DNA from 2 places in the Dactylosporangium sp. NPDC000521 genome. Region 2 is predicted to be linked to the other one. Evidence: predicted binding sites of a transcription regulator. Region 2 holds the regulator's gene; the other holds the start of a gene.
The links. Region 2 encodes HrcA, which represses chaperone genes, less so after heat shock. Its sites were predicted from a motif close to GGTTNGCACNCTCNNNNNGAGNGTGCNAACC; they were not measured.
Positions count from the first base shown of each region.

Region 1 (14,666 bases), on a different contig from region 2:
GGCCGATCACGGCGACGGACCGGCACGTACGGGTGGCGGCCAGGCCGCAGGTGGGGCTGGTCAGGGTCAGGTTGTGGCAGGGGGCGGGGCCGCGGGTCGGGCGGCTGGTGTTCGACGGGGTGCTGGACCTGCCCGACGCGCGGTTCTGCGTGGAGGAGGCGACCGGCCTGTCGCGCTTCGTGACGAAGGTCAGCTCGGTGGAGCCGCGGGTCCTCGTCGCCGTCGACGACCCGGGGCACGCGTCACGGATCGACGTGGTGCTGGAGCCCGAGTTCGTGCCGCGCAGCGCGCAGGTGTGGACGTCGGGCGATCCGCCGTTCCCGAAGCTGACGGTCGCACCGACGGCGCCGCGGCACCGGGCGGACGTGTTCGCCGACGCGCTCGCCGGGCACGACTTCCCGCGGCGGCGGCTGGCGGCGGCGCTGACGGTGATGGGGGAGGAGCGGCGGGTCCGCGGGTCGGAGCAGATCGTCGCGTTCTTCATCAACGACGTCGTCGAGTGGCTGCGCTGGCTGCACGAGCGCGTGACGTGGGACATGTGCCGGGAGTCGGGCCGCATGCTCACGGAGCAGCTGGGCCGCCGCCCACCGGAGGAACTCGCCGACGACGTGCTCATCGACCTGCAACGACGCCTGGGGCAGCAGCTGTACTGAGCGGCCCCGGCTCTCCGGTGGGACCGGGGCGGCGGTGCTGTCGGGCAGGGTTCCGAGCCAGGCGGGGCTATCCGGCGGGAGCGGGAGCGGGGGCGGCCGGGCTGGGGACCCGGTCCAGCAGGAGCACCGCGGGGGCGCCGGCGACCCGGGTCAGCGCGATCACCGCGGCCCGGGTGCCCGACAGGCGCAGCGACCTGCGCAGCTCCTCCACGTCCAGGGCGGAGCCGCGCTTCAGGATCGTCAGGGAGCCGACGTCGAGGGAGCGCAGCGCGGCCCGGAGGCGCTTCAACGCCACCGGCAGCTGGTCGAGCACCTCGTAGCAGCGTCCGAACGGGGTCGGCACGTAGGACCGGGTGTGGACGTAGGCGATGGTGGGGTCGGCGAGGGCGCCGCCGACCGTGGCGGCGAACTCGGCGACGAGATGCGACCGCACCACCGCCCCGTCGGGGTCATACACGAAATTTCCGACCTGTCCGACAGGTGCGGCGGTCGTGCCGGAGCCCGTCAGCGAGAAGACCTGGGCGTCCTGGAAGAGCGTCGCGCGGCGGGGAGCGGCCGCCAGCGGACCGCACCAAGCGGCCGCCTCGACCACGTCACCGTCGACCGACACCCATTCTCCCTCCGCGCCGGGCGGCAGCAGCGCGTGGTCGATGCCGGGCGCGAGTTTCAGCACCGTCATCGGTACCCGCGCCGCCAGTCCCACCACGAAGTCCCACGGCGGCGAGTAGGCGCGGGGGTCGAACACCCGCCGCCCGCCGGACGTGCGCCGGGCGGGGTCGCAGAACACGGCGTCCACCTCGTCGAGGGGCACCTCGGTCGCGTCGCGGGTCTCCACCAGTACACCGGCCGCCAACCCCAACGCGTGGACGTTCGCCGACGCGGTCGAGGCCGTCTCCGGCGAGGCGTCGACCGCGTGCACGCGCAGGCCCGCGCGGGCGAAGGCGATCGTGTCGGCGCCGATGCCGCAGCCGAGGTCCGCGACCCGGATGGCGCCCGCGGCGGCGAGCCGGGCCGCCCGCCGGGCCGCGACGGGAGCCCGGGTCGCCTGCTCGAGGCCGGCGCGGGTGAAGTGCATCACCGCCGCGTCGGCGCCGAACTTCGCGACCGCCTTCCGCCGCAGCGCCACCTGGGTGAGCGCGGCGGCGGCGAGGTCGGGCGGGAAGCCGGCCGCCCGCAGCGCCGACGCGGCGGCGAGCGGGTCGCCGTCAGGGAGTGCGGCCGCGGCCTGGATCGCCTGTTCGAGCATGCGTCTATGAAATCCCTAGGATGCCCCCGGCCTTGCCGAGGCTCTTGCGAACCTTGAAGGTATAGCTGTCGCCGGCGTTCGACGAGCCGTGCACGAGCCAATAGTCGCCCTTGTCCTCCTTGGGCTGGCTCTCGGTCCAGTTCGGCGGCGCCTTCTTGCCGCCGTAGCTGCCGGCGATCGACTGGCTGGAGTAGCTGGCCATGCGGGCGGTGTTGCCGTTGTACCAGGCGTTGATGAAGCTCTGCACGTAGCTGGAGGCGTCCGACGGGTACTCGGTCTTCTCGATGACGACGTCGGTGACGGCCTGCGGCTTGCCCAGGTTGTGCTCGTCGATCGTGACCTGGAGCTGGTCGCCGTGGTCGTTGCGGAGGACGCACTCGGAGCCGTCCTTCTTCACGTACTTCCAGTTGTGGTCGGCGCCCTTCTCGATGTACTGGAAGTTGGACACGGCGCCGCTGCTCGCGAGCTGCTTGATCCGGTTCATGTCGTTCTTGGTCCAGGCGGACACGGCGGCCTGGCAGTAGCCCTTGGCGTCACCGGGGTAGGTGGGGCCGGCGGCGCTCTTGTCCGCGGACGGATCCTGGGTGCCGCCGGTGCCCCCGGTGCCGCCACCGCCGGGCGATGCCGAGGCTCCGCCGGGGCCCTCGCCGAACCCGGCCGAGTTCGACGGGCCGTTGCTGGCTTCCGCGGCAACGTCGCCGCCGTCCTTCTTGCCGCAGGCGGCGAGGGACCCCGTGGTCAGGGTGGCGACGATCAACATGCCCAGCAGCCTCTTCATACAGGCGAGCGTAGATCGGTGGGCGATGTCCGGCCGCTGTCCGTCGCGTAGCCGACGACGGGTGATTTCGTGGCGTGTTTGGCACTCTCCTTGACGGAGTGCTAGCCAGCGACATAACCTCCGATTAGCACCCTCGACATGAGAGTGCCAGCCAACCGGCTGGAGCCGGCACCCGCGACGACGGCTTCACCGGGCACTCGATAGCGTAAGAAATCGATACCCCAGGAGGGTATGCCCGTGACTACCGCGACGAAGGTTGCGATCAAGCCGCTCGAGGACCGCATCCTGGTCCAGGCCAACGAGGCTGAGACGACCACCGCCTCGGGCATCGTCATCCCGGACACCGCCAAGGAGAAGCCCCAGGAGGGCACCGTCCAGGCTGTGGGCCCCGGTCGCATCGACGACAAGGGCAACCGGGTCCCGATCGACGTCAAGGTCGGCGACACCGTCATCTACTCGAAGTACGGCGGCACCGAGGTCAAGTGGGGCGGCCAGGAGTACCTCGTGCTCTCCGCCCGTGACGTCCTCGCGGTCATCGAGAAGTGACCCAGACCAAGTAGATCAGTGGCCACCGCCCCGGACCCGTGCGCAGGAGCGCTGCGGCCGGGGCGGTGTCGCTTTGAAGGGACATCACACGCATGGCGAAGATCCTGAGCTTCTCCGACGATGCGCGGCACCTGCTGGAGCACGGCGTCAACCACCTGGCCGACACGGTCAAGGTCACGCTCGGCCCGCGCGGTCGCAACGTCGTCCTGGACAAGAAGTTCGGTGCCCCGACCATCACCAACGACGGCGTGACGATCGCGAAAGAGATCGAGCTCGCCAACCCCTATGAGAACCTCGGCGCCCAGCTGGTCAAAGAGGTCGCCACCAAGACCAACGACGTCGCGGGTGACGGCACCACCACCGCCACCGTGCTCGCCCAGGCGCTGGTCCGCGAGGGTCTGCGCAACGTGACCGCCGGCACCAACCCGGCGGGCATCAAGCGCGGCATCGACCAGGCGGCGGCCGCCGTCGTCAAGGCGCTCAAGGAGAAGGCGACCCCGGTCGCCAGCCACACCGAGATCGCCCAGGTCGCCACCATCTCCGCGCAGGATGCCACCATCGGCGACCTGATCGCCTCCGCGATGGAGCGCGTCGGCCGCGACGGCGTCATCACGGTCGAGGAGGGCTCGACCCTCACGACCGAGCTCGAGGTCACCGAGGGCATGCAGTTCGACAAGGGCTACATCTCCCCGCACTTCGTGACCGACGCGGAGTCGCAGGAGGCGGTGCTCGAGGACACCTACGTCCTCGTCACCACCCAGAAGATCGCCGCCATCGAGGAGCTGCTGCCGCTGCTGGAGCAGATCGTCAAGGACAACAAGCCGCTGCTGATCATCGCCGAGGACGTCGAGGGCCAGGCCCTGTCGACCCTGGTGGTCAACGCCATCCGCAAGACCTTCAAGGTCGTCGCGGTCAAGGCGCCCGGCTTCGGCGACCGCCGCAAGGCGATGCTCCAGGACATCTCGATCCTCACCGGTGCCGAGCTCGTCGCCCCCGAGCTGGGCTACAAGCTCGAGTCGGTCGGCACCGAGGTCCTCGGCAAGGCCCGGCGCGTCGTCGTGGGCAAGGAGCTCACCACGATCGTCGACGGTGCCGGCGAGCAGAGCGAGGTCACCGCGCGGGTCGAGCAGCTCCGCAAGGAGATCGAGGCCTCCGACTCCGACTGGGACAAGGAGAAGCTCAACGAGCGGGTCGCCAAGCTCGCCGGTGGGGTCGCGGTCATCAAGGCCGGCGCCGCCACCGAGGTCGAGATGAAGGAGCGCAAGCACCGCATCGAGGACGCGATCTCCGCGACCAAGGCGGCGGTCCAGGAGGGCATCGTCCCCGGCGGCGGCGCCGCCCTGGCCCAGGTGCTCCCGGTCCTCGACGGTGACCTCGGCCTGACCGGCGACGAGAAGGTCGGCGTCTCGATCGTGCGCAAGGCGCTCGTCGAGCCGCTGCGCTGGATCGCGCAGAACGCGGGCTTCGACGGTTACGTCGTCGTCGGCAAGGTCTCCGCGCTCGACTTCGGCCACGGCCTCGACGCCGCCACCGGCGACTACGTCGACCTGGTCAAGTCCGGCATCGTCGACCCGGTGAAGGTGACGCACAGCGCGGTCTCCAACGCCGCGTCGATCGCCGGCCTGCTGCTCACGACCGAGAGCCTGGTCGTGGACAAGCCGGTCGCCCCGGAGCCCGCCGCCGCCGGTGGCGGACACGGCCACGGGCACGGCCACGGCCACTCGCACGGCCCGGGTTTCTGAGTGTCGGAAGGGCCCGGCTCCGGCCGGGCCCTTCTTCCTTATGGATCGATTACCGCCCTTGGTGGGCGGTGGCGCACGGCGCAGACTGGAGCCGTGCTCAGCAAACGCAACGCCGCGCTCGCCGGCATGGCCGCCGCAGGGGTGGCGCTCGGCGTCGCCGAGGTCGTCGCGATCCTGACCGGCGCGACCACCTCCCCGCTCGTGTCCGTCGGCGGGGCCGTGATCGACGCGGTGCCGGCGCCCGTGAAGGACTTCGCGGTCGCGGTCTTCTCCACGTACGACAAGATCGCGCTGCAGGTCGGGACCCTGCTGATCCTCGCGGTCTTCGCGGCGGTCGTCGGGATCCTGTCGCTGCGCCGGATGATGTACGGGTATGCCGGTATCGCCCTGTTCGCCGTGATCGGCGTCCTGGCGGCGGTGACCCGGCACGACGCGCCCTGGTATGCGTTCGTGCCGACGGTCGCCGGGGCGCTCGCCGGCGCGGGCGTGCTGCGGTGGCTGCTGGTGCGGCCGCCGATCGAGACCTACGAGCAGCGCCGCTTCTTCCTGCGCGCCGCCGGCGGGACGCTCGCCGCCGCGTTCGTCGCCGGCCTCACCGCCCGCTGGTGGGCGACCCGCCGCGACGTCGAGGCCGACCGCGCGGCCGTGCGCGTCCCGGCCGCGCCCGACGCCGCCACGCCGCTGCCGGCGGAGGCCGACGCGAACCTGCCGGACCTGGCCCCGTTCGTGACGCCGAACAAGGACTTCTACCTCATCGACACCACCCTCGTCGTGCCGCAGGTGTCGCCCGGCGACTGGACGCTGCGCATCCACGGCCGGGTCGAGAGGCCGCTCACCCTCACCTTCGACGAGCTGCTCAAGCGGCCGATGATCGAGCGGTACGTGACGCTCGCCTGCGTCTCCAACGACGTCGGTGGCGACCTGATCGGCAACGCGAAGTGGCAGGGCGTGCGGATCGCCGACCTCCTCGACGAGGTCCGGCCGAAAGCCGGCGCCGACCAGGTGGTCAGCAGGTCCGTCGACGGATGGACCGCCGGCACCCCGACCGCGCTGCTGCGCGACGGGCGGGACGCGATGCTCGCGATCGCGATGAACGGCGAACCGCTCCCGATCGAGCACGGATTTCCCGTTCGAATGGTCGTGCCCGGCCTGTACGGATATGTATCGGCCACGAAATGGCTCGCCGAACTGGAACTGACGTCGTTCGCCGACTTCGACGCGTACTGGATCAATCGCGGCTGGGCGCAGCAAGGACCGATCAAGACGCAGTCGCGGATCGACACGCCCCGCGCCGGCGGCCGGCCCCCGGCCGGCCAGGTCGTCATCGCCGGCGTCGCCTGGGCGCAGCACCGCGGCATCGCCAAGGTCGAGGTCCGCGTCGATGACGGCCCCTGGCAGCAGGCGAAGCTCGCCGCCGTGCCGTCGATCGACACGTGGCGGCAGTGGACGCTGCAGTGGACCGCGACGCCCGGCAAGCACCGGCTGACCGTCCGCGCCACCGACAACGGCGGCGACACCCAGACAGACGCGGTGGCGCCGCCGGACCCCGACGGCGCCACAGGATGGCACTCGGTGCAGGTCGAGGTGCGCTGACCCGCACATGTTGGCGGCCGCCGCGTCGGGGGTACGCCCCGGCGGCGGCCGTTCCTCCACGCCTGGCTCCGCTCCGCGGCCGCCGCGTCGGGGGGTATGCCCGGCGGCGGCCGTTCCCGCGGCCGGCTCTCCGCCGTTACCGGGCGGCGGGGCGGGCGCGGTCGGTGCCGGCGCGGCGACGCTGGGCCGGCACGTTGGGCGCCGGGTGGGTGCGGATCGTGCGCAGCTGGATGGGCGGCGGCGAGGGGCGCAGCCCGAGCTTCGCCTCCAGTCGCGACACGTCGACCTTCTCCTGCCCCCGCACGGCGCAGTCCTCCCAGCCGACGGCCAGCAGCCGCAGGCGCTCGCCCTCGCTGAAGCCGCCCCACACGCCGTACGGCTCGCGGGTCGCCAGGGCCTGCGCGGCGCACTGCGCCCGGACCGGGCACGCCCGGCACACGTTCTTCGCCGCCGCCTCCCGCCGGCCGCGCGACGCGCCGCGCTCGCCGTCCGGGTGGAAGAACTGCGCGCTGTCCCGTCCGCGGCACAGGCCGAGACGCTGCCAGTCCCACATGTCCGCGATCGGGCCGGGCAGCCGAGTCACATTCGTCATTCGCCCCTCCTTCCAAGCTTGCGGACTTGAATTCGCGCGGGGCACAGACCCTGTACAACGCGCGAGCACGCCGCAGGTAACGGGATGTCGTCGGTCAATTTCTCGTAGGCCAATCGCGGCGAAACCACGTCTAGATCTCGCCATTTCGTGTTTCTCTCTTTGAGAGAGAGGAGCACGACGGTGCGTACGATTTTGGTGTGTGTGCGAACACAGGTCGCGGCACAGACGGTCGCCGCAGCGGCGGCCAGGCTCGGAGTGGCACACGCGGTGCGGACCGCCGTCACGATGGTCGAGGCCCTGGCCCGCCTGAGTGAGCTGCCCGCGGACCTGGTGCTGGCTGACCCGACCCTCGCCCGGCCCGACAGTGCGGAGTTCTCCCGCCGCGTCCTGGCGGTGTCGCCGGGCTCGACGGTGGTCTTCTTCGGCACGGAGGAGCCCCGCGCGGCGGCGGCGGCGATCGCGGCGGGCGCCAGGGCGGTCATCCGGGTCGACACGGCGGACCCGGTCACGACGCTCGCCAAGGCGGTGCTGCTCGTGCTGAGCCAGGTCGGCCGCGGCAACGGTGAGCCGGTCCTGCCCGCGCGGGTCGGCACGCCGGCCCAGTCGGCCGGTGGCGTGCTGCCGGTGGGCCGGGGGCTGCCCGGTGCGGCGAGGACCGCGGTCGGGGTGCCCAACGCGCGCATCGTCGGCGCCGGCGTGCCGCAGCAGCGCGGCGACGTGCCCGGCGAACCGCCGCGGCGGCGCGTCGAGCTCACCGAACGCGAGCTGCAGGTGTTGCGCGGAATGGCGGACGGCAAGAGCAACGCCGAGATCGGCCGGGAGCTCTTCGTCTCCGAGGACACGGTCAAGACGCACGCTCGCCGGCTGTTCCGGAAACTGGGCGCACGCGACCGGGCACACGCCGTCGCGGCGGCCTTCCGTGCCGGGTTGGTGAGCTAGCGTCGCGTGCCATGCCGCGTCGGTACCCCGCGCGCGGCAAACCTAAACGAAGGTGCCCAGAGCTTGCCCCAGGGACTCAGCCTTCGTTGTCGTCCGTCGCACTCGCCAGTGCGTCGTGGACCCCGTCAGCGTAACCCCGCGCGTACTCCCATGTGACGTAATGGTCCGGGTCCGGGTCGAAAGCCGGCTCGTGCACCCGTGGCCGGCCCGACGTGAGCAGGTGCTTCAGGTTTCCCCGCAGCAGGTCCCAGTCGAAATAGTGCGGCTCGTGGCAGTCCTCACACTCGATGACGAGCCCACGGACGCCGATCGCCGTGAGCAGCGCCTGGTAGATCTCGAGGTCCGCAAGGTCCTCGAGAACGTCCTGGCGCTCGGCGGCGGTCAACGGGTCGTCGGCACCGCTGTCGTCGAGCTCGGCCGAAGGATCGGCCGGGTCACCGGCGAACGGGTCGATGGGCTCTTCGTGCACGCCTCAACGGTAGCCCTAATACCGGCGTGTGTGGGGCTCGGTGTGCGGAGCGGTAGTAAGCCACGGCACGTCCGGCTATGGCGGAGGGGTGCGCCGTCGGGGCGGAAGTACGATGAGACGCACCCGCCGGAGACCGAGAGCTGGGATGCGCTTCATGGATTTCTCGCCGCGACCTGACGTGATGTCACGCCCTACCAGCAGCTCCGAGCTGCCTTTGGGCCTGACCTTCGACGACGTGCTGCTGCTGCCGGGCGAATCCGACGTCGTGCCGAGCGCCGTCGACACGTCCAGCCACGTCACCCGCAACATCACCCTGCGCATCCCGCTGGTCTCCAGCGCGATGGACACGGTGACAGAGGCCAGGATGGCGATCGCCATGGCGCGTCAGGGCGGCATCGGCACCCTGCACCGCAACCTGTCGATCGACGACCAGGCACAGCAGGTCGACCTGGTGAAGCGGTCCGAGGCCGGGATGGTCACCAACCCGGTGACCTGCTCGCCCGACGACACCCTCGGCGAGGTCGACAAGCTCTGCGGGCGGTACCGGATCTCCGGTGTCCCGGTCGTCGACGCCGCCGGCCAGCTCGTCGGCATCGTCACCAACCGGGACATGCGCTTCGTGTCCGACCCGGCCACGCCCGTTCGCGAGATCATGACCGTCGCCCCGCTCTACACCGCGCCGGTCGGGGTCAGCAAGGACGAGGCCCTCGCGCTGCTGCGCAAGCACAAGGTCGAGAAGCTGCCCATCGTCGACAGCTCCGGCAAGCTCCGCGGCCTGATCACGGTCAAGGACTTCTCCAAGAGCGAGAAGTTCCCGCACGCCACGAAGGACGACGCCGGACGGCTCCGGGTCGCCGCCGCCGTCGGGGTCGGTGACGACGCCTACAAGCGGGCCCGCACCCTCATCGACGCCGGCCTCGACATCGTCATGGTCGACACCGCGCACGGGCACAACCGGCAGGTCGTCGAGATGGTCGTCCGGCTGAAGAAGGAGACCACCGTCGACGTCGTCGGCGGCAACGTCGCCACGTATGCCGGCGCGAAGGCCCTCGCCGAGGCCGGTGCCGACGCGGTCAAGGTGGGCGTCGGCCCCGGCTCCATCTGCACCACCCGGGTCGTCGCGGGCGTCGGCGTGCCGCAGATCACCGCGATCATGGAGGCCGCCCGGGCCTGCGCGCCGCTCGGCGTGCCGGTCATCGGCGACGGCGGCATGCAGTATTCCGGCGACATCGCCAAGGCGATCGTGGCCGGCGCCAGCACCGTCATGCTCGGCAGCCTCCTGGCCGGCTGCGAGGAGAGCCCCGGCGACCTGATCTTCATCAACGGCAAGCAGTTCAAGTCCTACCGGGGCATGGGCTCGCTCGGCGCGATGCAGTCCCGCGGGCAGGCCCGGTCCTACTCCAAGGACCGCTACTTCCAGGACGACGTCCTGTCCGACGACAAGCTCGTCCCCGAGGGCATCGAGGGCCAGGTCCCCTTCCGCGGTCCCCTCGCCGCGGTCGCCCACCAGCTCGTCGGCGGGCTGCGCTCCGGCATGGGCTTCGTCGGCGCCGCCACCGTCCCCGACATGCACGAGCGGGGCCAGCTCATCCGGATCACCGCGGCCGGGCTCAAGGAGAGCCACCCGCACGACATCCAGATGACCGTCGAGGCACCCAACTACCACTCGCGGTAGACACCCCTAGCAGGGCTTAACAATGGCAGGAGCGGCAAATGCGTGACGTGGTCGAGATCGGGCTGAGCAAGAGTGCCCGGCGTGGCTACCACCTGGACGACATCGCGATCGTCCCGACACGGCGCACCCGTGACGTCGACGACGTGTCGACCAACTGGCAGCTCGACGCGTACCCGTTCAAGATCCCGTGCGTGGCGCACCCCTCCGACGCCATCATGAGCCCGGCGACCGCCGTCGAGCTCGGCCGCCTCGGCGGGCTCGGCGTGCTCAACGTCGAGGGCCTCTGGACCCGCTACACCGACCCGAGCAAGATCCTGGAGGAGCTGTCCGGACTGGACGACGACTCCCGGGCCACCCGGCGCCTCCAGGAGGTGTACGCGGAGCCCATCAAGCCCGAGCTCATCGGCGAGCGGGTCAAGGAGATCCGCGACGGCGGCGTCACGGTCGCCGTCCGCGTCTCCCCGCAGCACACCCTCGCCCTCGCGCCCGTCATCCTCGACGCCGGCGTCGACCTGCTGGTCATCCAGGGCACCCTCGTCTCCGCCGAGCACGTGTCGACGACCGACGAGCCGCTGAACCTCAAGGAGTTCATCGCCGACCTGGACCTGCCGGTCATCGTCGGCGGCTGCACCAACTACCAGACCGCGCTGCATCTCATGCGCACCGGCGCGGCCGGCGTGATCGTCGGCATCGGCGCCGACGAGTGGTCGACGACCGACCGGGTCCTCGGCATCCGCGTCCCGATGGCCACCGCCATCGCCGACGCCGCCGACGCCCGCCGCGACTACCTCGACGAGACCGGCGGCCGGTATGTCCACATCATCGCCGACGGCAACCTGCAGACGTCCGGGGACATCGCCAAGGCCCTCGGCTGCGGTGCCGACGCCGTCATGGTCGGCGAGCCCCTGTCCCGCAGCGGATCGGCCCCGGCCGGCGGCGCCTGGTGGCACTCCGCCGCCAGCCACCCGAAGCTGCCCCGCGGCTCGTTCGGGTCCGCGGAGGAGTCCCTCGGCGACCTCGAGAAGCTCCTGTACGGCCCGTCCGAGGACCCCGACGGCGTCCTCAACCTGTTCGGCGGCCTCCGGCGCGCGATGGCCAAGTGCGGCTACCGCGACCTGAAGGAGTTCCAGAAGGTCGGCCTGGTCCTCGACCGCTGAGACCGCTGACCGTCCCGCAACGCCTGACGGCCCGGCCCCCGCCTCGGGGTCCGGGCCGTTTCGCATCCACCCCGGAGCGTCCGGCTCCCGCGTGATCCGTAAGAGACCGCACGCGGTCTTCCGGCTCCCGCGGGGAAGGGGTCAGCGGGGAGGGGTCAGCGGGGGAGGGCCTGCTGGAGCTCGGCGCGCAGCGCCGGGGTGAGCATCTCGCCGGCCTGCTTGGCCAGGCGGGCCATCTCGTACCCGACGACGCCGATGTCCGCCTCGCGGCCGGCGAGGACGGCCAGGATCGAGCCGTCGCGGATCGTCATGACCAGGAAGAAGCCCTGGCCCATCTCGACCACGGTCTGCTTGACCTCGTCACCGTCGAAGATGCGGGCGGCGCCGCTGGTGACGCTCACCAGACCCGACGTGACGGCCGCCAGCTGGTCCGCGCTGTCGCGCGGCAGATGATCTGACACGGCGACCAGCAGGCCGTCGGAGGACACCACCACCGCGTGCGCGATGCCCGGCACCCGCTCGGTGAAGGCGTTGATCAACCAGCTCAGGTCCCGTGCTTGTTGGCTCAGGGTCACGCCGTGCTCCCTCGATGATCGTTGATCGGCACCGTGGGTACCTCGTCCTCGTTCGCGGCCCGGTGCACGCCACTGTAGAACCGGGTGAGCATGCTGCTGACGCTCGCGGGGTCCGGCTCGGTGTGCGACGACACCTGGATCGGCTGGGTCACGTCAGGTCTGGTCGCCGCCTGCCCGGTGTCACCAGGCAACTGTGCCAGAGGCACCCGGATCGGCAGGCCGCTGGCGCTCGTGCCCGCGGTCACCGGGCCCCGCTGCGCCGGGACCGCCGGGGCCGGCGTCGCCGGCGCGTCACCCGCGCCGCCCCGCGACCACCAGCGGGTGCCCTTGGCGGGCGGCGTGGCGTTGCCCCGCGCGGCCGCGCCGATGATGTCCTCGGCCCGGCTCGGCCCGCGCCGCTGCGCGCCCGCTGCGGGCCCACCGTTCGCGGTCCGCTGCGCGGGCGGCCCGGAGGCGGGCCCCGCCGGGCCACCGCCGGCCCCGGGCACCCCGGAGACAGGCGCACCGGGAGCCGCGCCGTTGCCACTGCCCGGCACCCGCTGCGCCGGCACCTGCGGCCCGGGCCCGCCGGAGACAGGACCAGCCGGACCACCCGGAGCGGGCACCCCGGAGACAGGTGCACCCGAACCGGGGCCGTGAGGACCGAAGCTCGACGCCGGGACGCCCGAGGCCGGGACACCGGAGACCGACGCACCCGACACGGGCACGCTCGAAACCGGCACCCCCGACACGGGCGCGGCGCGCAGCGGCACCCCGGACACCGGCATGCCGGACACCGGCACACCGGACACGGGCACACCGGACACGGGCGCCCCCGAAACCGACGCCGGCACCGGCTCGGCACCCGAAGCGTCCGAAGCGGCGGAAACGCCCGAAGCGCCCGAAGCACCCGAAGCACCCGGAGCGCCTGAAGCGGAAGCGGTCACGGGGGCGGCGACCGGCCAGGTCGGCAGGGCGACCGGCACCGCCGGCAGCGGTGGCGCCGCGACCGCCGGCACGTCCCCTTCGGCGGCCGGCCCGGCGCCGACGGCCCCGCTCGGACGCCCGGGCAGCGCCGGCAGCACGGCCGTCGGCGCGTCCTCGGCGGAGATCGCCGCGGGAGCGGGCCGCGCCTCACCGTCGGCGGAGATCGGCAGCCGCGACATGCCGGCGATGCGGTTGCCGCTGCCGTGGTACAGCCCGGCGCCCTCCGGCGGAGCGGCCAGGAGGCGGGCGGGCAGGGTCACGTAGGCCGTGACGCCCTCGTCGGTGGCGTCGAGCCGGACCTGCACGCCGTGCCGCGCCGCCAGGTGGCCGACGACGACGAGACCCATCCGCTCGGACGCGGCCACGTCGATGGCGATCGGCGCCGACACGCGGTCGTTGGCGTCGATGAGCCCGGACTCGGTCATCCCGAGCCCGCGGTCCTCGATGACGATCGTGGCCTCGCGGGTCTGCTTCGCGGGCCAGCCGGAGACGGTGACGACCGTGTCGGGCGGCGAGAACGTGGTCGCGTTCTCGAGCAGCTCGGCGAGCAGGTGGACGATGTCGGAGACGGCGTGCCCGACGACGAAGATGTCGGTGGCGACGTCGTGCCGGATCCGCGCGTACTGCTCGATCTCCGCCATCGCCGCGAGCGTCACCGCGGACAGGGACACGGGCTGCGCCCAGCGCCGGGTGGCCTCGCTGCCGGCGAGGACGAGGAGGTTCTCGTCGTTGCGGCGCATGCGGGTGGCCAGGTGGTCCAGGCGGAAGAGGTTCGCCAGCTGGTCGGGGTCGGTCTCGGCGGACTCCAGCTGGTCGAGCAGCTGCAGCTGGCGCTCGACGAGGGTCTGCGAGCGGCGGGCCAGGTTGACGAACATCGAGTTGACGTTGCGCCGCATGACGGCCTGCTCGACGGCGAGGCTGACGGCGCTGCGGTGCACGGCGGTGAACGCGTCGGCGACCTCACCGATCTCGTCGGTGGAGCGGACCCTGGTGGTGGTGTCGACGGTGACGGTCTCACCGCGTGGCAGGGTCCGCAGGCGTTGGATGGCCTCGGGGAGGCGGTGCTGCGCCACGTCGAGCGCCTGGGCCCGCAGCTGCCGCAGCGAGCGCGCCATCGACCGGCCGATGAGCCATGACAGCAGTAGCGCGACGAGCATGACCAGGACGATCACGGAGACGGCGACGATGGCGTCGGTGCGCTGCGAGGCGCTGCGGTTGCCGGCGCCCTCGATCGCGTCCTCGAGCAGCTCCTGCTCGATGGTGCGGATGTAGTCCAGCTCGCTGGTGCTGGCGAGCCACCAGTCCTCGGCGGTCACGCCGACGGCGGCGCCCCGGGCGCGGGAGATGACCTGCTGCTGGAGGCGGGCGACGGTGCCGACGGCGGTCTGGCGCAGGTTGCGGTCGTAGAGGGCCAGGTGCCGCGGGCTGGCGGAGGCGCGGAAGCGCTCGACGGCGGCCACCTGCCGCGCCTGGATCTCGGAGAACGTCTCGAAGTCGTCGGGGGCGAACTTGCCGGCGCTGGCGGCCGCGAAGATCCGCCCGCGCAACTGGTCCTTGAGCTCCTTGGCCTGGGCGAGGTCCATGAGGGACGAGACCTCGGCGACCGACTGGGAGTCGCCGCCGATGTCGGGGCGGTCGGGGACGAGCCCGAACAGGTGCTGGATGGTGGAGGAGTACTGGTCGAAGACCGCGTCCTGGCGCAGCCACCGCTGCTTGACACCCTCGCGGACCATCT
Region 1 covers NZ_JBIAYW010000008.1:149,670-164,335, forward strand. Annotated here, with positions in the region: gene ACFY3L_RS26300 (hypothetical protein) at 1-653, shown strand, start outside; gene ACFY3L_RS26305 (methyltransferase domain-containing protein) at 721-1,899, opposite strand; gene ACFY3L_RS26310 (hypothetical protein) at 1,904-2,677, opposite strand; gene groES (co-chaperone GroES) at 2,909-3,223, shown strand; gene groL (chaperonin GroEL) at 3,316-4,965, shown strand; gene ACFY3L_RS26325 (molybdopterin-dependent oxidoreductase) at 5,092-6,558, shown strand; gene ACFY3L_RS26330 (WhiB family transcriptional regulator) at 6,695-7,150, opposite strand; gene ACFY3L_RS26335 (LuxR C-terminal-related transcriptional regulator) at 7,331-8,089, shown strand; gene ACFY3L_RS26340 (DUF5319 domain-containing protein) at 8,166-8,558, opposite strand; gene guaB (IMP dehydrogenase) at 8,740-10,233, shown strand; gene ACFY3L_RS26350 (GuaB3 family IMP dehydrogenase-related protein) at 10,272-11,390, shown strand; gene ACFY3L_RS26355 (roadblock/LC7 domain-containing protein) at 11,546-11,959, opposite strand; gene ACFY3L_RS26360 (nitrate- and nitrite sensing domain-containing protein) at 11,962-14,666, opposite strand, start outside.
Region 1: groES (co-chaperone GroES) is a predicted target of HrcA. The motif match lies at 2,800-2,830, and genes of this name have one in related genera.

Region 2 (14,666 bases):
GTGGTAAGACCCTCACCCGAACGGGTGGGGCGAGGGTGAAATTGGGGGCTGCTGAAACTCGTCCGAACGGGTACCGTCCTCATTCGGGTCCACCGCCGAGCGAAATCACTCGGCGACGGACCGCAATTGCGGGTGGAGGCCACGGGGGAGCTAGGGAGCGCGGACGATGCCAAAGTGGCCATGGCGTGCCGAGCAGACGGACGGGTCGCAGACCGACACGACCGTCGCGCAGCTGGCACGGGAAGAGCCGACTCCGGTGACCGACGCGGTGTGCGACGGAGCGCCGGGCGCGGGTGCGGGCGTGATCGCACCGGTGACGTTGCTGCGGGTCGCTGAGGCCCTCGAGCAGCTGGAGATTCGATACCTGACAGATGGGGATGGCAGCCTTCTCGCGCTGTGGGAGCGCCACGCTGTGCTGTTCGCCCTCGAGGGGCCGTCGGACGAGATCCTCGTCGTGCGCGCCAGGCCGCATGCCACGGTGCCCCCGGACTGGGCCGACCGGTCCTACCGGGTGGTCAACGAGTGGAACCACACTCGCCGCTTCTACAAGGCCTACGTCGGCGACCCCACCGACCGCGGCCAGCTTCCGATCTACGCCGAGATGCAGGTGCCCCTGCTGTCCGGTGCCCACCCCGAGCTCATCGCCGAGCTCGTCGACTGCGCGGCCGTCGTCGCGATGGGGTTCGTCGACTGGCTGCACGACGAGGGTGCACTGCTCTGACGCTGCTGTGTGCCCCGCCTTTTCCGGACATTTCCGGTAACGGCGGGGCCGCGTACCGGCGCCGCTTCGACGTGATCCGTGGGCATGGGACGATAGGGGTCTGATCCCCGCCATCATGGAGAACGGACGCCTGTGCCACCGACGAACGACCCCGGCGTGAACCGTCCCGGTGCCACCGTGCCGGACCGGATCCGCAACTTCTGCATCATCGCGCACATCGACCATGGCAAGTCGACGCTGGCCGACAGGATGCTGCAGCTGACCGAGGTGGTCGACGCTCGGCAGATGCGGGCCCAGTACCTCGACCGCATGGACATCGAGCGTGAGCGCGGCATCACCATCAAGAGCCAGGCCGTCCGCATGCCGTGGCAGGTGCGCGAGGGCGACCTGGCCGGCGAGCAGTTCGTGCTCAACATGATCGACACCCCGGGCCACGTCGACTTCACCTATGAGGTCTCCCGCAGCCTGGCCGCCTGCGAGGGCGCGGTGCTGCTGGTCGACGCGGCGCAGGGCATCGAGGCGCAGACGCTCGCCAACCTGTACCTCGCGCTCGAGAACGACATGACGATCATCCCGGTGCTCAACAAGATCGACCTGCCGGCCGCGCAGCCCGAGAAGTACGCCGAGGAACTCGCCCACCTGATCGGCTGCGACCCCGACGACTGCCTGCGCGTGTCGGGCAAGACCGGTGCCGGCGTGGCGCACCTGCTCGACGAGATCGTGCGCCAGCTGCCCACCCCCGGCGTAGGCAGCGACAACGGCACGGCCCGCGCGATGATCTTCGACTCGGTGTACGACGTGTACCGCGGCGTCGTCACGTACGTCCGGGTCGTCGACGGCCGGCTCGGCGCCCGCGACCGGATCAAGATGATGTCGACCGGCGCGGTCCACGAGCTGCTGGAGATCGGCGTCATCTCGCCCGAGCCGATCAAGAGCGACGGCCTCGGCGCCGGCGAGGTGGGCTACCTCATCACCGGCGTGAAGGACGTGCGCCAGTCCCGGGTCGGTGACACGGTCACCATCAACGCCAAGCCGGCCACCGAGCCGCTCGGCGGCTACAAGGACCCGAAGCCGATGGTCTACTCGGGGCTCTACCCGATCGACGGCTCGGACTATCCGCTGCTGCGCGACGCGCTGGACAAGCTCAAGCTCAACGACGCCGCCCTGGTGTACGAGCCGGAGACCAGTGCCGCGCTCGGCTTCGGCTTCCGCTGCGGCTTCCTCGGCCTGCTGCACCTGGAGATCATCCAGGAGCGGCTGGAGCGCGAGTTCAACCTCGACCTGATCTCCACCGCGCCCAACGTGGTCTACCGGGTGATCATGGAGGACGGCAAGGAGCACGCCGTCACCAACCCGAGCGAGTTCCCCGACGGCAAGAGCAGCAACATCTTCGAGCCGACCGTCCGGGCCACCGTCCTGACCCCCAACGACTTCGTCGGCGCCGTCATGGAGCTGTGCCAGGGCCGCCGCGGCTCCCTGCAGGGCATGGACTACCTGTCGGCCGACCGCGTCGAACTGCGGTACACGCTGCCGCTGGGCGAGATCATCTACGACTTCTTCGATCAGCTGAAGAGCCGCACCAAGGGCTACGCCAGCCTCGACTACGAGCCCAGCGGCGAGCAGCAGGCCGACCTCGTGAAGGTCGACATCCTCCTGCACGGCGAGCCCGTGGACGCCTTCAGCTCGATCGTGCACAAGGACAAGGCGTACAACTACGGCGTCACCATCGCCTCCAAGCTGCAGAAGCTCATCCCGCGCCAGCAGTTCGAGGTGCCGATCCAGGCCGCGATCGGCAGCCGGATCATCGCCCGCGAGACGATCCGCGCCATCCGCAAGGACGTGCTCGCCAAGTGCTACGGCGGTGACATCAGCCGGAAGCGCAAGCTGCTGGAGAAGCAGAAGGAAGGCAAGAAGCGGATGAAGATGGTCGGCCGCGTGGAGGTGCCGCAGGAGGCGTTCATCGCCGCGCTGTCCACGTCCGACGCTCCCACCGCGGACAAGCCGAAGAAGTGAGGCACTGCCCCCGCTGCGGGGCGTCCACGGACGCCCCGCCGGTGAAGTGCGCCGCCTGCGGGTACGAGGTCTTCGTCAACCCCCGCCCGACCGGCACCGCCATCATCTTCGACGACGCCGGGCGCTTCGTCGTCATCCGCCGCGCCCGCCCGCCGCAGGCCGGCTGGTGGGACCTGCCCGGCGGCTTCTGCGACGGCTGGGAGCACCCCCGCGACGCGGCGGTCCGCGAGGCCCGCGAGGAGCTCGGCGTCGAGGTCCTGCTCGGCGCCTTCGTCGGCATGTGGATCGGCACCTACGAGTACCAGGACGAACAGCTGCCCGTCCTGGACTGCTTCTGGCTGGCGCGACTGGCCCCCGGCGCCACCATCACCCTCGACACGTCCGAAGGCACGGAGTACGCCTGGGTGCCTTTGTCCGATCCGCCCCCGCTCGCGTTCACCACCATGGAATCGGCGATTCGTGAGGTTCGTCGATCACCGGAGCGTTTGGTCACCTGAGGTCACGGGCAATAAGAGCGCAACCGCAACTGCAACCCCCTGGTTGAGGCTCTGAAGGAGGAACCGTGACTGTCACCGGAATCATCACGGCACTGATCGTCGGCCTGATCGTCGGCGCGCTCGGGCGGCTGGTCGTCCCCGGCCGCCAGAACATCCCGATCTGGCTGACCATGGTGATCGGCGTGGTCGCCGCCCTGCTCGGCACCGTCATCGCGAATGCCATCGGCATCTCCACCGACACCCCCGGTGTCGACTGGGGCGAGCTGCTGATCCAGGTGCTGGTCGCCGCCGTCGGCGTGGCCCTGGTGGTCGGCGTGGCCGGTCGCGGACGCCGCAGCACCCTGTAACAGTTTCCAACGCGTCAGGCCCCCAGCCTCCCCGGACTGGGGGCCTTCGCGTGTCGTGCCCGACTTCCTTCGCGTGCCGTGCCTGACATGCGGAGCGGCCGTGCGCCTCGGGGGTACGAGGGCACGGCCGCTTCGGTGGCGAAAGGGGGGTAAGCCCTAGCGGAGCCAGGGGATGGAGCGGTCGAGGAGGCCGCGGGTCTTGAGCTCCTTGCGGAGGGGGATCTCCTCGTCGATGTAGCCATTCCAGTTGATGCCCCAGTAGTTGGCCGTGTGCGTGGCCTCACCCAGGAGCTGGCGCTGGACGGGGGTGCGGTTGGCCCACCACTCGCCGTCGTAGTCGATCGGCATGTCGTCGAGGTTGCGGATCCACCGGTACGTGTAGCCGATGAACAGCATCTTGCGGGTGACGTCGGAGTAGTTGGGCGACCGGGAGTGCCAGAGGCGCCGGTCGAAGATGAAGCAGTCGCCCGGGTTCGCCGTGATCTCCACGGTGCCCTCGGGGTCGGGGTTCTCGACCGTGGTGTCCGCGGGGCGGGGCAGCGAGTTCCACAGGTGGCTGCCCGGGATGACCTTGGTGGCGCCGCGGCCCGTCTCCGAGAGGTCGGAGATGACATAGGCGATCTTCAGCGAGAACATGGGCCGCGGCAGGTTCGGGTCCATGGTCTCCGGGTCGGAGTTCTGCCGGTACCCGTCCTGGTGCCAGCCCCACGACGGAGCCTCCGTCATCGCCGCCGGCGGCGTGATGTCGAGGTGGTTGTGGTGCGTGTAGATGTTCCAGCCGGCCAGGCCCCACATGTACGGGAAGAGGGTCGGCTGGGTCAGCAGGTGCCCGAAGAGCTCGTCACGGTTCAGGAAGCCCAGCAGGTGCAGCGTGCCGTCCTTCTTCATGCTGCTGGAGCCGGCCGCCTTCTCCTCGGCGTAGACCCGGTCCATGGCGGCTTCGAGCTGCGCGCGGTGGTCTTCCTTCAACACGTTGCGGACCAGCAGGAAGCCCTGGTCCAGGAATTCCTTGCGGTCGGCCTCGCTGATCGGCTCATAGCCGGTCAGACCGCCGTAGTCGGGTGCAGCGGACGTCATGTCCTCCCCTTACTTTCGTCAACCAGGGAACGACCGATGGTAACGCGAGGTGTACAACGAACCGAGTCGGGAGTTCTCCACCGGACAGTGCGAAATCCCGTACGAACGGCGTGCAACCTGCGCGTCAGTAGACCTCGGCGACGACGCGGTCGCCGCCGGCGCCGCCACGCTGCGTGATTCGCGTCCAGCTGCCGCTCTTCGCGGTCCACTCCATGTCGCTGAACGCGACCCGCTTGACGCCGTGGTCCTGGGCGTGGGCGACCATCCAGTGCGCGTACTGCCAGCCGGTCTTCGGCTCGCGGACCTTGAGCGCGACCCCGACGAGGTCGGCGACGTCGGCGGTGCTGACGTTGCCCCAGTCGAGCTTGACGCCGGCGGCGAGGGTCTGCGCGGCCTCGGCGCCGTGGCTGGAGGACTCGGTGACGGTGCAGGAGACGGCGCCGGTGGCCTCGCCGCTCAGGGCGCGGGCCATGATCTCCGACTCGTCGACCCACTTCTCGTACGCCTCGGGATGGGCGCTGCGCTGGACCTCCTGCGCGGCGTCGGTGACGCGCATCTTCTCCCAGCCCTTGACCTTCAGCAGGGCGGTGTAGAAGGCGTTCGCCGCGTAGCGCGGGTCGGCGATCTGCTCGGGCTTGCCCCAGCCCTGGCTGGGGCGCTGCTGGAAGAGGCCGATCGAGTCGCGGTCGCCGCCGGCGAGGTTCTCCAGCTTCGACTCCTGCCACGCGGTGGCGAGGGCCACGACCAGCGCCCGCCGGGGCACGCCGCGGCGCAGGCCGACGGCGGTGATGGTGGCGGCGTTGGCGACCTGCTCCGAGTCCAGCGGCACGGAGGTGCCGGCCGAGGCCCCGGACGACGCGGCGGGTGCGTTACCGGCGTCGATGACGCAGGCGCGGCCCGGCGGCAGCAGCGCCGGCAGGTGGTCGCCGAGCTTCTGCAGCACCGCGTAGATGCCGGCGGTCGCGACGATGCCCAGCACGACCATCGCGATCAGCACGTGTCGTGTACGCATCGTCACCTCCCGACCTGAGAACTCGACCAGCGTACGTCCCGCCCGCCACTGCACCCCCGCGATCCACGGCGACACCCGCGGGGGGTGAGGCGGGTCCGGCCGTTCAGGCGACGCCGTCAGGGATCCAGTTTGGGTCTCTTTTGTCCCTGAATGCCATGATTCCCTCGATTCCCTCTTCGGAACCGAAATACGACACGGAAAGCTCCGTCATGGCCGCGAGCTCGTCACGGAACGTGTCGGCTTTCCGTCGTCGAAGCAGCTCCTTCGTGCCGCGCAGCGCGCCCGGCGCTCCCCGTACCAGCGCCGCGACGAACGACGAGACGGCCTCGTCGACCTGGTCGGCGGCGACCGCGGCGGTGACCAGGCCGATCTCGCGGGCCCGGGCACCGTCGAACGTCGCCCCCGTCAGGAACAGCTCCGCGGCGGCGCGCGGGGACAGCCGCGGCAGCACCGTGGCGGAGATCACGGCCGGGATGACGCCGATGCGCACCTCGGAGAACGCGAACGTCGCCTCGAGCGAGCAGACCGCGATGTCGGCGGCGGCGATGAGGCCCAGGCCACCCGCGCGGGCGGGCCCGGTGAGCCGCGCGACGACCGGCTTGGGGCACTCCCAGATCGCGGTGAGCACCTCGCCGAGCCGGTTGATCGGCGGCTTGCCCGAGCCGAACGCGGCCGCGGTCTCCTTCAGGTCCGCGCCCGAGCAGAAGACCGGCCCGGTGTGGGTGAGCACGACGACCCGCACGGTGTCGTCCGCGGTGGCGGCGGCGAGCGCGGCGAGGAGCTCCTCGATCAGGGCCGTCGACAGCGCGTTGCGGTTGGCGGGGCTGTCGAGCGTGACCGTCGCCACGCCATGCGCCGCCTGTGACCGTACGAGTGGCATGCGGGCACACTAGTGAAATGCCCGGAACACTGCCAGAAGGTGAGCCGATCCCCCGTGACGGCGCGCTGCCCGACGGGGTCGCCGACGCGGCGGGGGAGGCCGGGTTCGGGGTCTACGTCCACGTCCCGTTCTGCGCGTCCCGCTGCGGATACTGCGACTTCAACACGTACACCGCCGACGAGGGCGTCCTGAGCGCCGGCTACGCCGAGCAGGTCCTCGACGAGCTGGCGCTGGCCGCCAAGGTGGTCGCGCCGCCCCGGGTCGACACGGTGTTCTTCGGCGGCGGCACGCCCACGCTGCTGCCGCCGGCGGAGCTGGCCCGCATCCTCGACGGCATCGACCGCACCTGGGGGCTCGCCGGCGACGCCGAGGTCACCACGGAGGCCAACCCGGAGTCCGTCGACGCGGCCGGCCTGCGGCACCTGCGTGCGGCCGGGTTCAACCGGATCTCCCTCGGCATGCAGTCCGTCGCGCCGGGCGTCCTGGCGGTGCTCGACCGCCGGCACACCCCCGGGCGGCCCGCGGCCGCGGTCGCGGAGGCGCACGCGGCCGGGTTCGAACGGGTCAATCTGGACCTGATCTACGGCACGCCCGGCGAGCGCCCCGAGGACTTCGCGGCGTCCCTGCGCACGGTGATCGACTCGGGCGTGGACCACGTGAGCGCGTACGCCCTGATCGTCGAGGACGGCACCCGGCTGGCGGCCCGCATGCGCCGCGGTGAGCTGCCGTACCCGGACGACGACGTGGCCGCCGACCGCTATCTCGCCGCCGAGCAGGCCCTGACGGAGGCCGGGATGACGTGGTACGAGGTGTCGAACTGGTCCCGCGACTCGCCCTGCCGGCACAACGAGCTCTACTGGCGCGGCGGCGACTGGTGGGGGCTCGGGCCCGGCGCGCACAGCCACGTGCGGGGGGTGCGGTGGTGGAACGTGAAGCACCCGCACACGTACGCGGCGCGCCTCGCCGACGGGGCGTCGCCGGGGCAGGCGCGGGAGGTGCTGACCGAGGAGGAGCGGCGCTTCGAGGACGTGCTGCTGCGGATCCGGCTCGCCTCGGGCCTGCCCCTGGCCGTCCTGGAGCCGCCGGCGCTGGAGGGGGCCCGCCGCTGCCTCGATGACGGGCTGCTGGAGGCCGGGCCGTTCGCTGAGGGCCGGGCGGTGCTCACGCTGCGTGGCCGGCTGCTCGCGGACGCCGTGGCCCGCGACCTGACCTGAGCGTGTCTTCGCGGCCGGCCGTGTCCCTGTGGGGCCTTATGGGGCCTTTGTGGGGCCTTTGCGGCCGGACATGGCGAGGGGCGGCTCGGTGGCCGCCCCTCGAACGATTGGATGTACTACTTGATGAAGCGGTACGTCATCGGGTAGCGGTACAGCTCGCCGCCGTTGGCCTTCATGCCGGCGATGATCGCGAACACGATGATGATGATCCACGGCACGATGAGCGTGAGCCCGAACGTGCAGATCGACAGCAGGGCACCCACGAACAGGATGATCCCCCACGTGATGTGGAAGTTCAGCGCCTCGTTGGCGTGCGCCTTGACCGTGGGCGACTCGTTGCCCTTGGCCAGCAGCGCGATGAGCGGGGCGATGAAGCCGATGAAGATGCCACCGAAGTGCGCGATCAGGGCCCAGGTCTTCTCGTCGCTGTTCGCGTAGCCGACCGGGCCGCCGGCGCCGGGGTATCCACCGGGCTGCTGGTATCCGTACTGACCCGGCTGCTGGTAACCGCCGGGCTGCTGGTAGCCGCCGGGCTGCTGGTAACCGCCCTGCTGGTAGGCGTTCGGGTCCTGGTAGCCCGCGCCGCTGGTGGGCGGCGGGTAGCCTCCACCGGAGACCGGCGGCTGCTGGCCGTAGTCCTGGCCCGGCGGCGGATACTGTGCCCCGCCCGGCATCGAATAGGGGTTGTTGGGGTCCTGCGGCACGCCGTACTCCCCGGGGCGAGGTGGTTCACTCATGGGGGCCACGGTAGGGGTACCGATCAAGTATGGCCAGCGACGTGGCATGACTTCTTTTGGACAAACTCGGCGCAGACCACTGTAATGGCGGCGGTTCGTACACATGACGATCATTCCGTGGGCGGCGCGGGCGACGTAGACTGGCACTCACGAAGTGGGAGTGCCAGTTCTCCAGGGAGGTGCGCATGGCTCTCGACGAGCGCAAGCTCGAGGTCCTGCGTGCCATCGTCGAGGACTACGTCGCCACCCAGGAGCCCGTCGGCAGCAAGGCCCTCGTCGAGCGGCACAACCTGCGGGTCTCTCCGGCGACGGTCCGCAACGACATGGCCGTCCTCGAGGAGGAGGGCTACATCCGGCAGCCGCACACGAGCGCCGGTCGCGTGCCCACCGACGCCGGTTACCGGCTCTTCGTCGACAAGCTGTCCCGCGTCAAGCCGCTGAGCCCCGCCGAGCGCCGGGCGATCGAGCGGTTCCTGATCGGCGCCGTGGACCTCGACGACGTCGTGCACCGCACCGTGCGGCTGCTCGCACAGCTGACCCGGCAGGTCGCCGTCGTGCAGTATCCGAGCCTGTCGCGGGCCAGCGTGCGCCACTTCGAGCTGGTGCCGCTGTCCACCACCCGGCTGATGGTGGTCATGATCGCTGAGACCGGCCGGGTCGAGCAGCGGATGGTCGACCTGCCCCGCGCGATCCCCGCCGACGACGTCACCGAGCTGCGCCGCAGGATCAACGAGAAGCTCGTCGGCAAGCGCCTCGTGGACACCCCGCCCCTGGTCCAGGCGCTCGTCGAGGAGTCCGGGCCGAGCCTGCGCCCGCCGATGACCGCCCTGTCGACCGTCCTGCTGGAGACCCTGGTCGAGCGCACCGAGGAGCGCATCGCGCTCGCCGGCACCGCCAACCTGGCCCGCGGCGGCCTGCTGGACTTCCAGGGCTCGCTGCGGCCGATCCTCGAGGCGCTCGAGGAGGAGGTCATCCTGCTCAAGCTCTTCGGCGAGGTCGAGCCGAGCATGACCCGGGTGCGCATCGGCGACGAGAACGAGATCGAGGACCTGCGCAGCGCGTCGATCGTGGCGACCGGCTATGGGCCGGGCTCCATGGTGGTGGGCGGCATGGGTGTGCTCGGGCCGACGCGCATGGACTACCCCGGAAACATCGCCACGGTGCGCGCCGTGGCACGCTACGTCGGCGATCTGCTGGGACAAGGTTGAACCTCATGGACGAGTCAGGGGCATAGGACTCAGTGGCGAAGGACTACTACGGGATTCTCGGTGTCAAGCGGGACTCCACGGCCGACGAGATCAAGCGCGCCTACCGACGGTTGGCGCGCGAGTTCCACCCGGACGTCAACCCCGACCCTGTGGCACAGGAGAAGTTCAAGGAGATCAACGCGGCCTACGAGGTGCTGTCCGACCCGCGCAAGCGGGAGATGGTCGACCTCGGCGGCGACCCGCTCGCGCCCGGTGGCGGCGGGGCCGGCCCGCAGGGCGGGGCGTTCGTCGGGTTCCAGGACATCATGGACGCGTTCTTCGGCACGACCGCCAGCCGTGGGCCTCGCCCCCGGATCCGGCCGGGTGCCGACGCGATCCTGCGGCTGGACCTCGACCTGCACGAGACCGCGTTCGGCGTCGAGGCGCCGATCACCGTCGACACCGCCGTCGTGTGCAGCACCTGCACCGGCGCCGGCACCGCGCCCAACACCCACCCGACCACCTGCGAGATCTGCGGCGGTCGCGGCGAGGTCCAGTCGGTGCAGCGCACGTTCCTCGGCCAGGTCGTCTCGGCCCGGCCGTGCTCGGCCTGCCAGGGCTTCGGCACCGTCATCCCGCACCCGTGCGCGACGTGCGGCGGCGACGGCCGGGTCCGCACCCGCCGCACGCTGACCGTGAAGATCCCGTCGGGCGTCGAGGACGGCATGCGCATCCGCCTCGCCCAGCAGGGCGAGGTCGGGCCCGGCGGCGGCCCGCCCGGGGACCTCTACGTCGAGATCCACGAGCGTCCGCACGACGTGTACTCCCGCAAGGACGACGACCTGCACTGCCGGGTCACCGTCCCGATGACGGCGGCGGCCCTCGGCACCCGGCTGACGATCAAGACCCTCGACGGCGAGGAGACGGTCGACGTCAAGGCCGGCACCCAGCCCAACCAGACCCTGCGCATCCGCGGCAAGGGCGTCCCGCACCTGCGCGGCACCGGCCGCGGCGACCTGCACGTCCACCTCGACGTGCGCACCCCGACGCGTCTGGAGCCGGAGCAGGAGAAGCTGCTGCGCGACTTCGCCCGCACCCGCGGCGAGGAGGTCGCGGAGCTGTCCAAGCAGGGCGGCTTCTTCTCCCGCGTGCGCGACGCCTTCAACGGACACGCGTGAGCCTTCCGCTCTTTCTGGTCCCCGATCTTCCTGTCGGGGACCAGTGGCGGCTCGACGGCCCCGAAGGGCATCACGCCGCCAACGTGCAGCGGCTCTCGCCCGGTGAAGCGCTCCTGCTCTGCGACGGCCGCGGCGGCCTGCTGACCGCGGTGGTCGCCGCGGCGCACAAGGGCGCTCTGGATCTCGAGCTCGGTGAGCGGTCCGCCGTCGCGGCGCACGACCCTCAGATCACCGTCGTGCAGGGGATCGCGAAGGGGGAGCGGGCGGAGCTGGCCGTGCAGCTGATGACGGAGCTCGGCGTCGACCGCATCGTCCCGTGGCAGGCCGCCCGCAGCATCGCGCGGTGGAAGGACGCCAAGCCGGTCGAGCGGTGGCGGTCCACGGTCCGCGAGGCGGTCAAGCAGTCCCGCCGCGCCTGGCTGCCCGAGGTCACCGACGCGCGGACCACGAAGCAGCTCTCCCTCACCGGCACCGTCCTGCTGTTGCACGAGGAGGCGTCGGTACCGCTGTCGACCGTCCCGCTTGCCGGCGACATCACGCTGGTCGTCGGCCCAGAGGGCGGTATCGCGCCGGAGGAGCTGGCAGCGTTCCCTGCCGCTGTGCCGGTGCGCCTGGGCCGGGAGATCCTGCGCACCTCGACCGCGGGTGCTGCCGCCCTGGCCGCCCTGTCGGTCCGCCTCGGCCGCTGGTAGCCCCTGCCGGCCGCGGTCACCGGCCGTGGTCACCGGCCGCGGTCACCGGCCGCGGTCAATGGCGGCGGTCAATGGCGGCGGTCAGCGGAAGTAGGACGCGCCGTTCAGGTCGAGGACGGCGCCCGAGGACCATTCCGAGCTCGCGAGGAAGAGCACGGCCTCCGCGACCTCCTCGGGCCGGGCGACCCGGTTGAACGGGCTCTGCGCGCGGATCGCGTCCCCGTCGCCCGTCGCCATGACGGCGTTGCCCATGTCGGTGGCGACGAACCCGGGCGCGACCGCGTTGACCGCGATCCCCTTCGGCGCCAGGGCCAGGGCGAGGGACTGGGTCAGCGAGTTCAGGCCGGCCTTGGCGGCGCCGTACGCCGGGTAGCGGGGCTCGCCGCGGTACGCGCCGCGCGAGGAGACGTTGACGATCCGGCCGCCCTCGCCGAGGTGGCGGGCGGCGCACCAGCAGACGTTGGCGGGGCCGGCCAGGTTGGCGGCCAGGGTCAGCTGCCAGGCGGCCTGCCAGGTGGCGTAGTCGTCGGTGAGGATCGGGTGCTCGACGGCGACGGCCGCGTTGTTGACGACCACGTCGAGGCCGCCGAGGGAGAGCGCCGCGCCGTCGACGAAGGCCTGGACCGCGCCGGGGTCGGTCAGGTCACCGGAGACGATCACGTGGCCGTCGCCGGGCAGCGCCGCCCGGACCTTCTCGGCGAGGTCCGCCGAGTCGCGGTGGTGCACCGCGACCGTGTCGCCGGCCGCGGCGAACGCGTGTGCGACCGCCTCGCCGATGCCACGGGATGCACCTGTCACCAACACCTTGCGTCCAGCCATGGCAGCACCGTACAAGAGCCGCGGGACACATACGATGCGACTGTGACTGACTGCCTGTTCTGCCGCATCGTCGCGGGCGAGATCCCGGCGACCGTGGTTCACGAGACCGACGACACCCTGGCGTTCCGCGACATCGACCCGAAGGCGCCCACACACGTGCTGGTGATCCCGAGGGCGCACCACACCGACGTCGCCGCGCTCGCCGCCGCCGACCCGGCGCTCGCCGGACGGGTGCTCGCCGCCTGCGCCGCGGTGGCGGAGCAGGAGGGGCTGGCCGGGGACGGATATCGGGTGATCTTCAACACCGGCCGGTTCAGCGGCCAGGAGGTCTTCCACGTGCACGGGCATGTGCTCGGCGGCCGCCCGCTCGGCCGGATGCTGGCGGCATGACGGCGCTCGAGAAGTACGAGCGGCTCGCCCGCCACGTCCAGGCCGAGGCCCGCGTCCCGGCGCTGAGCGTCGCGATCCACCGGGCGGACCGGCCGCTGTGGACGTTCACCGTCGGCACGGACGTCGACGAGCGCAGCCAGCTGCGGATCGGCTCGGTCACCAAGACGTTCACCGCGGTGCTGGTCATGCAGTGCCGCGACGAGGGGCTTCTCGACCTCGACGACCCGATCTCCCGGCACCTGCCGGTGAAGGCGCACGGCGACCTGACCGTCGGCAGGATGCTGTCGCACCTGTCGGGGCTGCAGCGCGAGCCGTTCGGCGACGTCTGGGACACGATGCAGGCGCCCGACGTCGACACGCTGCTCGACCAGCTCGACCGGGCCGAGCGGGTGCTGCCGGCCGGCCGGCGGTTCCACTACTCCAACCTCGCGATCGCGCTGCTCGGGCACCTCGCCGGGCGGCTGCGCGGCGGCACGTGGGAGGAGGTGCTGCGGGAGCGGATCCTCGACCCGCTCGGCCTGGACGACGTCGTCGTCACACCGGCCCGGCCCGTCGTCGGCTACCAGGTCGACGCCTGGTCCGACTACGCGCACCCGGAGCCCCCCGACGACTTCGGCGCGGTCGGCCCGGCGGCGCAGCTGTGGAGCACCGCGGCCGACCTGGCGAAGTGGGCGGCGTTCCTGGCCGACCCCCGCGCGCTCGACCCCGCCGGGAGTGTCCTGGCCGCGGAGACGGTCGAGGAGATGCGGGCGCCGCGGGCCGTCACCGAGGACGTGCTGTGGGCGCGGGGGATCGGCCTGGGCCTGATCCTGCAGCCGCAGCCCGGCGGCGAGCGGATCGTGCACGTCGGGCACGACGGGGCGATGCCGGGGTTCCTCGCCGGCGCCTACGGCCGGGTCGGCGGCGCCGGCACCCCCGCGGCGTTCGGGGCGGCGGCGCTCGGCTCGTCCGGCACCGCCGGCGAGGTCATCGACCTGACGCACCAGCTGCTCGCCGCCGCGGTCGAGAGCGACCCGGCCGACATCGCGCCGTGGCGGCCCGCCCCGCCGCCGCCGGAGCGGTACCGCTCGCTGCTCGGCCGCTGGTGGGGCGAGGGCTTCGAGTACGTCTTCAGCTGGCACTCCGGCGTCCTGCAGGCACGGGCGGTCGACCAGCCGGCGAACCGGCCACCGGCGGTCTTCACGCCGGTCGACGGCCAGCCGGACGTGTTCCGCACGGTGTCCGGGCGGGAGGCGGGCGAGCTCCTGCGACTGACCCGCGCCGAGGACGGCACCGTCGAGCGGCTGCACTGGGCGACGTACCGCTTCACGCGCGGGCAGGAGACGTTCGACAAGTACCGCTTCTGACGCGCCGGGTGACGGGGCGGGGCGGCGGCAGGGTGCGCCGGGTGAGGGGGCGGGCCGGCTAGCGGGAGATGATCGTGAAGACGGCGCCGTTGGGGTCCACGACGACCGCGATGCGGCCGTGCGGGGAGTCGAACGGCCCGTGCTGCACCTGACCGCCCGCTGACCGGACCAGGTCGGCGGCGCGGTCGGTGTCGGCGGTGGCGAAGTAGACCATCCAGTGCGGCGGGATGCCCTCCCACGCGTCGGTCATCGTGAGCCGCCCGGCGACGGGGTCGGCGTTGCCGAGGCTCCACGCCGTGTAGTCGAACTGCTCGTCGGCCTCGACGCGGGTCTGCCGGTAGCCGAAGAGGCCCTGGTAGAAGGCGTCGACGGCGTCGGGGTCGCGGGTGTTGACCTCCGCCCAGCACAGCGCGCCGTCCTCGTCGAACAGCTGGGAGCCGGTGTGCTGGCCCGGCTCCCACGCGCCGAACGCGGCGCCGGACGGGTCGAGGGCGAAGAGCATCCGGCCGTTGCCCGGGATGTCCATCGGCGCGACGATGATCTTGCCGCCGCCGGT
Region 2 covers NZ_JBIAYW010000013.1:130,974-145,639, reverse strand. Annotated here, with positions in the region: gene ACFY3L_RS35920 (YbjN domain-containing protein) at 167-721, shown strand; gene lepA (translation elongation factor 4) at 854-2,734, shown strand; gene ACFY3L_RS35910 (NUDIX hydrolase) at 2,776-3,231, shown strand; gene ACFY3L_RS35905 (GlsB/YeaQ/YmgE family stress response membrane protein) at 3,297-3,578, shown strand; gene ACFY3L_RS35900 (phytanoyl-CoA dioxygenase family protein) at 3,735-4,655, opposite strand; gene ACFY3L_RS35895 (hypothetical protein) at 4,780-5,673, opposite strand; gene ACFY3L_RS35890 (enoyl-CoA hydratase family protein) at 5,771-6,547, opposite strand; gene hemW (radical SAM family heme chaperone HemW) at 6,565-7,761, shown strand; gene ACFY3L_RS35880 (DUF4870 domain-containing protein) at 7,878-8,498, opposite strand; gene hrcA (heat-inducible transcriptional repressor HrcA) at 8,684-9,706, shown strand; gene dnaJ (molecular chaperone DnaJ) at 9,739-10,863, shown strand; gene ACFY3L_RS35865 (16S rRNA (uracil(1498)-N(3))-methyltransferase) at 10,860-11,555, shown strand; gene ACFY3L_RS35860 (SDR family NAD(P)-dependent oxidoreductase) at 11,637-12,374, opposite strand; gene ACFY3L_RS35855 (histidine triad nucleotide-binding protein) at 12,417-12,764, shown strand; gene ACFY3L_RS35850 (serine hydrolase domain-containing protein) at 12,761-14,110, shown strand; gene ACFY3L_RS35845 (VOC family protein) at 14,169-14,666, opposite strand, start outside.